Regions from separate parts of the Microbacterium sp. 2MCAF23 genome, predicted to be linked through region 2. Evidence: riboswitches for the same ligand, from Rfam matches in the RefSeq annotation. Region 2 holds a riboswitch; the other holds the start of a gene.
What was found. Region 2 has a riboswitch for FMN ahead of AB4078_RS03880 (6,7-dimethyl-8-ribityllumazine synthase). Riboswitches for the same ligand answer to the same signal wherever they lie in the genome.

Region 1 (5,977 bases), on a different contig from region 2:
CTCGTCGAGTCCGTCGAGGTCGATCAGCCCCTGATGCAGGGCGCTGTCCAGCGACGCCACGGCGTCCCGCGGTTCCTGGCAGGCGAGCGATTGCGCGAGTGCATCGACGGAGGGGGACGGCGAGGTCGTTCCAGGGCGCGGAGCACGCCCGCCAGTGCCGGACGATCAGTGCCGAGGGGAGAGCGTGACGCGAGGAGTGCGGCGTCATCTGCAGGTGCAGCGGATGCCGTTCGCGGACGAAGACGCCGGCGAGCGCGAGCGCACTCACGCAGTCGGCCCGCCCGCCGAACCGTCCCGCCTCGAGCGCGAACTCCGGGCAGCGCGCCGTCGTGTACTGCCCCTGTCGCAGCCGGATCAGCGTCCCATACTGCACCGCCTGCGCGATCATCCTGCCGGTATACCCCTGGGCGCGCAGTTCGAAGGTCCTGAATCGCTGGTCGATCATCCCCCGAGGGTGGCCGTTCGCGAGTTGCCATGGGCTCTCGCCGCCGGAATCTGTGAAGACTGCGGATTCTGCCGCGCCTGTGGAGGACGATGCGGACGGCGTCGCCAGTTCCGGGCTCGGGCACTCGCCGTTCCGAACTCAGTCGATCGCGCACCGGATGACCTCGTCGATCGGTTCTGCGGCGGGATCGACTGAGTTTCGCACGTACGTGGACGATCCGGGCCGGGCGGCGGGCCTAGGCTGAACCGATGGAACCGGTCGAGCTGCGCACACCTCGCCTGGTCCTGCGCGCCCCGACCTCCGCCGACGTCGAAGCGATCTCGGAGGCGTGCCAGGACCCGGAGATCCCGCGCTGGACCACTGTGCCGAGCCCCTACGGTCGCGCGGACGCCGAAGACTACGTCCGGCTCGTCGGTGAGTGGTGGGAGGACGGATCCCAGAAGGTGTGGGCGGCGTACGCCGACGGCACGCTGATCGCGTCGATCGGACTGCATCACATCGTCGAGCACCCGACGGGCGGCGACGCCGAGCTCGGCTACTGGGTGGCCGCGTCTGCGCGCGGACGCGGATACCTCACCGAGGCCGCTCGCGCCGTGATCGACTGGGGATTCGCCGAGCTGGGTCTCGCCCGAATCCGGTGGCGCGCCGTGGTCGGCAACGTGCCGTCGGCGCGGAGCGCCCGGGCGCTCGGGTTCCGCTACGAAGGCCTCCTGCGGCAGGGACTGTCGGGGCCGCGAGGCCGGGACGACGGATGGAGCGGCGCGCTGCTGCGCAGCGACGACCGCGCTCCCGTGGACTGGCCGATCGACCTCGGCTGAGCCCTCCCCTGAGCGCTTCGGCGGCCGTCATCCGGACCGCCCTGCCCGGATGTCGCACGGGGGTGGCAGGATGATCCCATGCCGGAGATGCCTGAGGTGCAGGGGCTGGTCGACTTCCTCGCGGAGCGCGCGGTCGGGCTCACCATCACCCGCGCCTCGGTGTCGGCGATCGCGGCGCTGAAGACCTTCGACCCGCCCGTGACCGCACTGGCGGGGTCACGGATCGACGGTGCAGCACGCCACGGGAAATTCGTGGATCTGACGCTGAAGAGCGACACCGAACCGCACCTGCACCTCGTCTTCCACCTCGCCAAGGCCGGATGGCTGCGCTGGTACGACGCCCTCCCCACCACGCTGATCCGCCCGGGCAAGTCGCCGATCGCGTTGCGGATCGCGTTCGACGACGGCAGCGGCTTCGACCTCACCGAGGCGGGCACGAAGAAGTCCCTCGCCGTGTACGTCGTCCGCTATCCGTTCGACGTTCCCGGCATCGCACGACTGGGGCCTGACCCGTTGGATCCGTCCTTCACCCGCGACGTGTTCGCGGCGCTGCTCGAGGGCCGGCGCACGCAGATCAAGGGCCTGCTGCGGGACCAGGCGGTGATCGGCGGCATCGGCAACGCCTACTCGGACGAGATCCTGCACGCCGCCAGGATGTCGCCCTACGCGCCCGCCGGTGGTCTAAATGAGGCAGAGGTCACCGGGCTGTACGACGCGATGCAGTCGACGTTGCGTGAGGCAGTGGCAGAGGCGAGCGGCAAGCCGCCAGCCGAACTCAAGGACGCGAAACGACGAGGGATGCAGGTGCACGCCCGCAGGGGGGAACCCTGTCCGGTGTGCGGCGACACGGTGCGCAGTGTGTTCTTCGCCGACCGATCGCTGGAGTACTGCCCCACCTGCCAGACCGGCGGCAAGGTGCTCGCGGACCGTCGGCTGTCGCGGCTGCTGAAGTGAGCCGGAACGACATGGGGAGTCACAGATGCATCCGCCGGAATGAAACCGGCATCCGCGCGTTGACTAAGCTGAGAGCAACACAACGTGCTCCGGGGTCGGTGAGAATCCGAACCGGCGGTGACAGTCCGCGAACCGAGGATCCGACACGGATCCGAGGCCGATCCGGTGCAATTCCGGGACCGACGGTGATGCGAGCGAAGGCTCGCGAGTCCGGATGAGAGGCAGCACGCACGATCGACGTGCGCCCCGACCCCGGTGATCTGGACCAGGATGAAGAAGGCGACATGACGGCGACAGCGGCGGAGCGGGCGGCGATGACGCACGCGCTCGAGATCGCGCGCCGCGGCCCGCGCGGGCTGAACCCGCAGGTCGGCGCCGTGATCCTTTCCCCCACCGGCGACGTGCTCGCCGAGGGCTGGCACCGTGGCGCGGGAACCCCGCACGCCGAGGTCGATGCGCTCTCGAAGCTCGCGCCGGCCGAGCTCCGCGGCGCGACCGCCGTGGTGACGCTCGAACCGTGCAATCACACCGGCCGCACCGGTCCGTGCGCCCAGGCACTCATCGACGCCGGCGTGGCCCGCGTCGTCTACGCGCTCGACGATCCTGGCGTGCGATCCGGCGGCGGCGCGGAGCGGATGCGCGCCGCCGGCCTCGACGTCGTCGCCGGTGAGCAGGCCGACGCCGCCGAGGCTCTGATCGGCGACTGGCTCACGGTGCAGCGCCTCGGCCGTCCGCATGTGACGGTGAAGTGGGCGCAGAGCCTGGACGGCCGCGCCGCCGCGGCGGACGGATCCAGCCAATGGATCACCGGCCCCGCGGCCCGCGCCGACGTGCACCGCCGTCGTGCCGCGGCCGACGCGATCATCGTGGGCACCGGCACGGTGCTGGCCGACGACCCTGCCCTCACCGCCCGCGACGGCGATGCCCTGCTCCCCCGCCAGCCCGTCCCCGTGGTCATCGGCGCGAGGGAGACTCCCGCCGAGGCCGCCGTGCGCCGCCATCCGCACGCGCCGCTGTTCTACACCGAGCACGACCTCACCGCGATCCTCGCGGATCTCCGCGATCGTGGGATCCAGCGCGTCTTCGTGGAAGGCGGGCCGACCCTGGCCAGTGCGTTCCTCGCCGAAGGGCTGATGGACGAGGTCCTGGCCTACCTGGCCCCCGTGCTGATCGGCGGACCGAAGCTGGCCCTCGGCGACATCGGCGTGTCCTCGATCGGTGAAGCCCGGCGCCTGGTCGTCGATGAGTGGCTGCCGCTCGGCCCGGATCTGCTGGCGATCGCCCGGCCGGCCGCCGCCGACGAAGCCGCCGAAAACGACGCGACGGTGAACGCCGTCCCCGCAGACGAGAACACCTCCCGGAACGACCCCTCCCGGAGCGAAGGAGAAGCCTGATGTTCACCGGAATCATCGAGGAGATCGGCGAGATCACTGCGATCACGCCCGCCGGCGACGGCTGGCGCCTGACCGTGCGCGCCCCGAAGGCCGCGTCCGACGCGGTGCACGGCGAGTCCATCGCCGTGAGCGGCGTGTGCCTCACCGTGGTCGGATCCACCTCCGACACCTTCGACACCGACGTCATGAAGCAGACGCTCGATGTCGCCGCGATCGGCAGCGCGACGGTGGGCACGCGGGTGAACATCGAGAAGGCGATGCCGGTCGGCGCCCGCCTCGGCGGCCACATCGTGCAGGGCCACGTCGACGGCGTCGGTGAAGTGCTCGAGGTGCGGCCCGGTGCACAGTGGAGCGTGCTGCGCATCTCGCTGCCGCACGACCTCGCCCCGCTCGTCGTGGACAAGGGATCCATCTCGGTCGACGGCACATCGCTGACCGTGAGCGCAGTCAGCGAGCCCCCTTCGACAGGCTCAGGGACCGATTCAACCCCACAGGACTGGTTCGAGGTTTCGCTCATCCCCGAGACCCTCGCGGCGACCACGCTCGGATCCCGCGCCGTCGGCGACCGGGTGAACCTGGAGACCGACATCCTCGCCCGGCACGTCGAGCGGCTGCTCGCGTTCCGTGCCGCAGACGCCGGCGCCGACCGCGCCGCCACACCGGAAGGAGGCTCGCGATGAGCCTTTCCACGATCGCCGAGGCGCTGGAGTCGCTCCGCGCCGGCCGCCCCGTGCTCGTCGCGGATGACGAGAACCGCGAGAACGAAGGCGACGTCATCCTCTCGGCCGAGCTCGCGACCCCCGAGTGGATCGCATGGACCGTGCGCTGGACCTCCGGGTACCTGTGCGCACCCATGCCCGCCGACATCGCCGACGCGCTGAACCTGCCCCCGATGGTCGAGGCCAACGAGGACGCGCGCAGCACCGCGTACACGATCAGCGTCGACGCAGCCTCCGGCGTCACCACCGGCATCAGCGCCGCCGACCGTGCCCGCACTTTGAACGTGCTGGCCGACGCGGCGTCCCTGCCGAACGACCTCATCCGTCCGGGGCACGTGCTGCCCCTGCGTGCGGTCGACGGCGGGGTGCGCCAGCGCGGCGGACACACCGAGGCGGCCGTCGAGCTGATGCGGCTGGCCGGTCTGCGCCCGGTCGGCGCGATCGCTGAGGTCGTCGCCGAGGACGGCAGCATGATGCGTCTGCCCGGACTGATGGAGCTCGGCGAGCGCGACGGGATCCCCGTGATCACGATCGAGCAGCTGATCGCGCATCTCAACGAGGTCGACCCACGGGACGAGGCCGACTGCGTCGCCAACAACACCCGTCGCCGGGTGAGCCTGCGCGCCGACGCCACCGTGCCCACGACGCACGGCGTGTTCCGTTTCCTCGCCTACAAGGACCGCATCACCGGCACCGACCACATCGCGGTCGTCTCGGGCGAGCCGACGGAGACGGCGCTGGTGCGGGTGCACTCGGAGTGCCTGACGGGCGAGGCGTTCGGATCCCTCAAGTGCGAATGCGGCCCGCAGCTGGAGGCGGCCCTCGACGCGATCGAGCAGGAGGGTGGCATCGTCATCTACATGCGAGGCCACGAGGGACGCGGCATCGGCCTGATCAACAAGCTGCGCGCGTACGCCCTGCAGGAGGAGGGCCTCGACACGGTCGATGCCAACCTCGCGCTGGGCCTCCCCGCCGACGCCCGCGACTACGCCGCGGCGGCCGGGATCCTCACCGACCTCGGTGTGAGGAAGGTGCGCCTTCTGACGAACAACACGGACAAGGTCGCGCAGCTGCGCGAACTGGGGCTCGATGTCATCGAGCAGGTGCCGCTGATCGTCGGAGTCGGCCCCAACAACCACCAGTACCTCGAGACCAAGCGCGACCGCATGGGCCACATCATCGGCGAGTCCGAGCTCGCCGCCGCCCTGGCCGCCAATGGTGCGGAGAACGGAAGGGACGACGAATGAGCGGCGCAGGAGCACCCACCACCGGCGGAATCGACGCGACCGGGCTCAATGTCGTGATCGTCGCCGGCACCTGGCACGAGACGATCACGGACGGCCTCATCGCGGGTGCCCAGCGCGTGCTCGAGGAGACAGGGGCGAACCACCGTCTGGTGCGCGTCCCCGGCTCATTCGAACTGGCCGTGGCCGCGCAGGCCGCCTTCGCGGGCGGTGCGGACGCGGTGGTCGCGCTCGGCGTGATCATCCGCGGCGGCACCCCGCACTTCGAGTACGTCTCGGCGGCCACCACCGATGGCCTCACTCGGGTCGCGCTCGACGCCGGCAAGCCCGTCGGCTTCGGCGTGCTGACGCTGGACGATGAGCAGCAGGGTCTGGAGCGTGCCGGCCTCGAGGACTCGAAGGA
Region 2 (5,977 bases):
TCGGCTCCGTCCTGCACGGCCGGCTGCCCGTCGTGCCCCACGCCGTCCAGCAGCGACTCGTCGAACGGCCGTGCGCCGGAGAGCACCTGACGCACCTGCTCCGCATCGATCTGCTTCGTCCAGGTGCCGATGAGGATCGTGGCGACGGCGTTCCCCGTGAAGTTGGTCAGCGCGCGCCCTTCAGACATGAAACGGTCGATCCCCACGATCACTCCGACCCCGTTCACGAGATCGGGACGGTAGGCCTGCAGGCCACCGGCGAGGGTCGCGAGTCCGGCGCCGGTGACGCCGGCCGCGCCCTTGCTCGCGATGATCATGAACACGAGCAGGCCGATCTGCTCCGGGATGGACATCGGCTGCCCCAGACCGGTCGCGATGAACAGTGACGCCATGGTCAGGTAGATCGCGGTGCCGTCGAGGTTGAAGGAGTAGCCGGTCGGCACGGTGATGCCCACCACGGGCTTGGCCACACCCAGATGCTCCATCTTCGCGATCAGCCGAGGCAGTGCCGATTCCGACGAGGACGTCCCGACGATCAGCAGGTACTCACGCCCGAGGTACTTCATCAGCTGGAAGATGTTCACCCCGGCGACGAGCTTCAGGATCCCGCCGAGCACCACGACGATGAACACGATGCAGGTCAGGTAGAACGCGCCGAGGAGGATCCCGAGGCTCCAGATCGCCGCGACGCCGGTCTTGCCGACCACTGCCGCGATCGCGCCGAACGCACCGAGGGGGGCGAGCCACAGGATCATTCCGAGCACGCGGAACACGAGCGTCTGCAGGTGCTTGATCGCTCCCATGATGGGCGCGCCTCGATCCCCGAGCCCCTGCAGCGCGAAACCGACGAGGAGCGCGATGAAGAGCACCTGCAGCACGCTCTCGCCGGTGAAGGCGCCGAAGAACGTGGCGGGGATGATGCCGAGGATGAAGTCCTGCGTCGTCTTGGCCTCGGTCGTGGCCGCCTCGTAGGTCGCGCCGGCCATGTGCAGACCCTCACCCGGGTGGATGATGTTGCCGACGATCAGGCCGATCGCGAGGGCGAAGGTCGACATGACCATGAAGTAGATCAGCGCGAGTCCGCCGATCTTGCCGACCGTCGCCGCCTTGGCGATCGATCCGACGCCGATCACGATCGTGCAGAAGATGATCGGCGCGATCATCATCTTGATGAGGCTCACGAACCCCTTGCCGATGGGCTCGAGGCCCTGTGCGAACTGCGGGAACAGGAGTCCCACCGCTATTCCGAGGCCGACCGCCACGAGTACGGACAAGTAGAGCCAGGTGTGCTTGTCCCAGGAGTTCTTGCCGCGGCGCCAGTCGTGCCGCGGGAGTCTGAAACCTTCGGTGAGAGCCATCATAGCCTCCGCTGAGTGAACAGGACGCCCGCACCACGTCGGGCGGGCCGTGTCGACCATGGTGCGCAGCGACGACGCCCGGCGGCGAGTTCTGTTCGTATTGAAACCGGGGCGAAATCTGAGCAGGCCGCACTGCGCGCCGCGACTCGCGCATACTGTCTGAGGAGGTCCGGATCGGCGATGGCGACGACAAGACGCGGCGGCGTGCGCAGTGCGGCTTCGCGCGTGTTCGCGCTGCTGATCGGATCCGTGCTGCTGATCGGCGTGGCGATCGGCGCGTTCCTCACCTGGGAGGCGCAGACCTCGGCACGGCAGGAGGCCGAGCACGTCACGGCCGCGATCGCGCGGGCGCTCTCCGTCGCCCCGGAGATCGAAACGGCCGTGACCGCGACGGACCGTTCCGCCGCGGAGGCGGACCTGCGCAGCTACGTCGAGTCCGTGCGCACGGGCGCGGGGCTGGACTTCATCACCGTCATGGACGGACACGGCGTGCGGCTCACGCACCCGGATCCGGCGCAGGTCGGCGGGCACTACCTCGGCACGATCCCCCGCGACGACCGCGCCCTCACCGAGCAGTACACGGGAACCCTCGGCCCGTCCGTGCGCACCATCGCTCCCGTCCGCGACGCCGCAGGGACGGTCGTCGGCTGGGTGTCGGCAGGGGTGACCGTGGAGTCGCTGGGCGGCGCCCTGCTGCGACGCCTGCCGGTGATCCTGCTCCTCACCCTGGCCGTCGTCGCGCTCGGCGCGCTGGGCGCCGTGTTCGCGCGGCTCGCGACACGGCGCATCACCGGCGATCTCGACGCCCGCGACGTGCGGGAGGCGGTGGCCGGCTACGAGTCGGTGCGCACACTCGGCGAGGCGCTGCGCGCACAGACGCACGAGCACGGCAACCGCCTGCACACGGCGTTGTCGCTCCTGGAACTCGACCGACGCGAGGAGGCGATCGCCCTGCTGTCGGAAACCTCCGCGCAGAGCCAGTCCGTGATCGATCAGATGACGCTGCGGGATGGGGATCCGACGCTCGGCGCACTCCTGCTGGGCAAGGCCTCGCAGGCGAAGGAGCGCGGCGTGCGCTGGCACGTGCACGTGGATCCGGCGGCGCCGCGCGCGGATCTGACCCCCGTCGACGCGGTCGCCCTCGTCGGCAATCTCATCGACAACGCCCTCGACGCCGCGTCTCAGGCGGAGTCCGGCGCCGACCGCTGGGTGCGTGTCGACGTGGCCGCCGCCGACGGCGGAGCCGTCGCGATCACCGTCTCGGACGGAGGTCCCGGCATCCCGGTCGAGCTCCGGGAGCGGATCTTCGAGCACGGCTTCTCCACCAAGCCCAGCGAGCGCTCGGGGCGCGGAGTGGGGCTCGCTCTCGTCCGGGACATCGTGACGGCCGCGGGCGGAAGCGTCGAGCTCTCCACCGAGCCCACGGCATTCCGTGTGACGCTGCCCGGCATCGGACGTGAAGGGAGAACCGCATGATCGGAGTGCTGCTCGTCGACGACGACCCGCTCACACTCGAGCTCCACGCGGCCTACATCGCCCGGCTCGATGGGTTCGAGGTCGTCGGAGAGTGCACCGGCGTGCGGGCGGCGCTCAACGCCCTCTCCGCGGACGCGGGGCGGATCGACCTGGTCCTGCTGGATCTCACGATGCCGGACGGATCAGGCATCGACGTGCTGCGCCGCATCCGCGGTGCCGGCAGTGCGATCGAGGTGATCGCCGTGACCAGCGTGCGTGATGTCGAGGCTGTGCGGCGGATGTCGGCGCTCGGTGTGGCGCAGTACCTGCTCAAGCCCTTCCCGTTCGCGGTCTTCCGCGAGCGTCTGCAGCAGTTCCGCGATCGTCACGAACGCGCGGCCGGTCTCGCCGGTGCCGCCAGCCAGGAGGAGATCGACGCCCTCATCGGAGGTCCAGCGACCGGCACGATCGCCCTGCCGAAGGGGCTCGCCGCCGAGACGCTGCACGCCGTCACCGCAGTGCTGCGCGCGCACGGCGACCTCTCGGCCGGCGAGGCCGCGCCTCTCGTCGGCGTCTCCAGGGTCACTGCGCGCCGATACCTGGAGCACCTCGTCGCGCAGCAGGTCGCGATCCGCGCCCCGCGCTACGGCACGCCGGGCCGGCCCGAGACGGCGTACCGCCTGGCCGGGGACGCCACCGCGCCGCGCTGAGGCCCGGTGGATCGCCGCTCGGCATTCGAGCCGCGACCGCGGCCGGCCAGGTCCCGGCCGCCAGGTCCTGCCGCGGAGATGCGGGTGTCCTGGTGGCGCGTCCCGCGGTGATAGCGTCGTCGTGTCCTCAGGGCGGGGTGCAAGTCCCCACCGGCGGTGTCGCGGCATGTCCGCGCGAGCCCGCGAACGGTCCCCATGGCGGGGACCGCCGATCCGGTGCGATTCCGGAGCCGACGGTCACAGTCCGGATGAGAGAGGACAGAAGGAGCAGTCCACCATGCCCAGAATCGCCATCGTCGCCGCGCAGTGGCACGCCGAGATCGTCGAGCAGACGGTCTCCGCATTCGTCGAACGTCTCGCGGAGCTGGGCTTCGATGAGGTCGACGTGTTCCGTGTCCCCGGCGCGTTCGAGATCCCCCTGCACGCGAAGCGTCTCGCACGCACAGGGCGCTACCAGGGCATCGCCGCGAGCGCTCTCGTCGTGGACGGCGGGATCTACCGGCACGATTTCGTGGCCGGATCCGTCGTCGACGCCCTCATGCGCGTGCAACTGGAAACGGACGTCCCGGTGTTCTCCGCTGTGCTCACGCCGCACCATTTCCACGAGCACGACGAGCACCAGGACTACTTCCGTCGCCACTTCTCCGTGAAGGGTCGTGAGCTCGCCGAGGCCGTCTCGGCCACGGTGCAGAGCCTCGCCGCGATCGACTGACGACCGCTCGACGCCCGCACCGGGGCCCTACGCGGGTCGGCGTGCGCGCCGAGGCCCCGGCCGTGGCCGACGCCGCCGGGGCGCGGCACAGCTGATCTCTGCGCTGCACAGTGGGCCTCAGCGCGGCAGGCGTCCCTCGTGCAGCACGCCGTCAGGATCCGCGCTCGCTCGGATCGCCCGGAGCCGATCGAGGTCGGCCGCCGTGGCGCACCGCTCGAGCGTCTGACCGGGCGTGAGGAAGGTCGGCACCGTCCGGTCGGCCGCGACCGGGGCGAGCAGTTCGAGGAGGCCCGCGATGCTCGCGTCGCCGGGCTCGGCCGGCGCGCCCGGGAAGTTCGGCACGAGCGCATGCAGAAGCCATGACGCCGAGGCCAGGGAGGCGAAGCCGGACCGCCGTGGTGCGTCGAGGGCGCCCCCCAGCATGCGCAGATCGATCCCGACGATCGGCGACTGCTCGGGCGCCTGGCGGAACTGCACCAGCGCGTCGATCGTGGCATCGTCGAGCCGGTCGAGGGCGAGGGAGGCGCCCCGGCCCGCGGTCGGATCCGTCGGCTCACCCGATGCCGCCGCGAGCCCGGCGGGCGAGGTGGGGCCTGAGGTCTCGCGCTGGACGGCGCCGGCCCGGCGCACGCCCTCCAGGAACGCGTCTGCCGCACCATGGGAGGACCGGGCCTGCACCGTCACGAAGCTCTTTCCGCGGATCTCCTCGGGCAGCATCGGCGCATCCGGCATCCGCATCGAGTTCGTGAACACGTTGAGCGTCGCCGGCGCGGACGCGGCGAGGTCCCGCACGGCGCGGATCACGGCAGCGGAGTCCGCCGCATCGAACGTCAGAGAGGCGCCCCACTGCTCCGGAGCACGAACGAGGTCGATCTCGAGCGCGGTCACGATGCCGACCACGCCGCCGGCGCCGCGGAGCGCCCACATGGCCTCGCGGTCGCTGTCGTCGTCGATGCGCTCGTGCGTACCGTCGGGTCGCAGCACCCACGCCGCGCGCAGGTTGTCGGAGCCGAGTCCGGCGGTGCGGCTGAACCAGGAGTGTCCGCCGCCGAGCGTGTACCCGGCGACCGAGACGACGGGACTCGTGCCCGCGGGGGCCGCCCAGCCGCTGCCTTCCAGGGCGTCCACCACCGCACCCCAGCGCACGCCGCTGCCGACCACCACGACGCCGGCCGCGAGGTCGATGTCGAGCCGATCGAACGCCGCCGTCCGCACGATCACCGCGCCGGCAAGGTCGCCGGAGGCGCCATGTCCGCTGGGTTGCACGGCGATCGGCGTTCCGGCCTCGCGCGCGGCGGCGAGGATCCTGCGCAGATCGTCGAGACCCGCAGGCGTCGCCACCGCGGCCGGAAGCTGGTCGATCGCGAGGTTCCATGGGCGACGAGCCGCATCGAATCCATCGTCTCCGGCGCGCAGGAGGGAGCCGTCGAGCTCGCTGAGAAGGGCGTCGAACGCAGTGAGAAGGGGCATGACGCCACCGTAGGATGTCCCACGGACATTCGTCGGCGGCGTCATGCCCCGATGCGCTGGAGCGGCTACTCCCCCGCGAGACCTCCGAGCAGATGACCGAACGAGCGGCCCTCGCCGAGGTAGTTGCCCGGGTCGAAGGGATCCTTATCGGCCGCCGGCTCGCGGCGGGCCATCGCTTCGGCGAGTTCCCGTGCTCCGCGCTCGATACGGGTGCTGAGCGGTGCGACCTCGTCGGCCTTCGCTCCCCAGTCGCTCGAGGCCGCGAACACCCC

Region 1: it holds a riboswitch for FMN, as region 2 does, so the genes downstream of both, ribD (bifunctional diaminohydroxyphosphoribosylaminopyrimidine deaminase/5-amino-6-(5-phosphoribosylamino)uracil reductase RibD) here and AB4078_RS03880 (6,7-dimethyl-8-ribityllumazine synthase) in region 2, are expected to answer to the same signal.

What each region holds. Positions count from the first base shown of each region.
Region 1 is NZ_JBFRGY010000010.1:56,234-62,210, forward strand. It holds partial or broken gene AB4078_RS11465 (hypothetical protein) at 1-60, opposite strand, end outside; gene AB4078_RS11470 (GNAT family N-acetyltransferase) at 694-1,263, shown strand; gene AB4078_RS11475 (Fpg/Nei family DNA glycosylase) at 1,342-2,217, shown strand; FMN riboswitch at 2,299-2,448, shown strand; gene ribD (bifunctional diaminohydroxyphosphoribosylaminopyrimidine deaminase/5-amino-6-(5-phosphoribosylamino)uracil reductase RibD) at 2,502-3,611, shown strand; gene AB4078_RS11485 (riboflavin synthase) at 3,611-4,291, shown strand; gene ribA (GTP cyclohydrolase II) at 4,288-5,577, shown strand; gene ribH (6,7-dimethyl-8-ribityllumazine synthase) at 5,574-5,977, shown strand, end outside.
Region 2 is NZ_JBFRGY010000003.1:97,029-103,005, reverse strand. It holds gene AB4078_RS03895 (cation:dicarboxylate symporter family transporter) at 1-1,358, opposite strand, end outside; gene AB4078_RS03890 (sensor histidine kinase) at 1,539-2,834, shown strand; gene AB4078_RS03885 (response regulator) at 2,831-3,523, shown strand; FMN riboswitch at 3,643-3,787, shown strand; partial or broken gene AB4078_RS03880 (6,7-dimethyl-8-ribityllumazine synthase) at 3,795-4,235, shown strand; gene AB4078_RS03875 (FAD-binding oxidoreductase) at 4,353-5,705, opposite strand; gene AB4078_RS03870 (FMN reductase) at 5,771-5,977, opposite strand, start outside.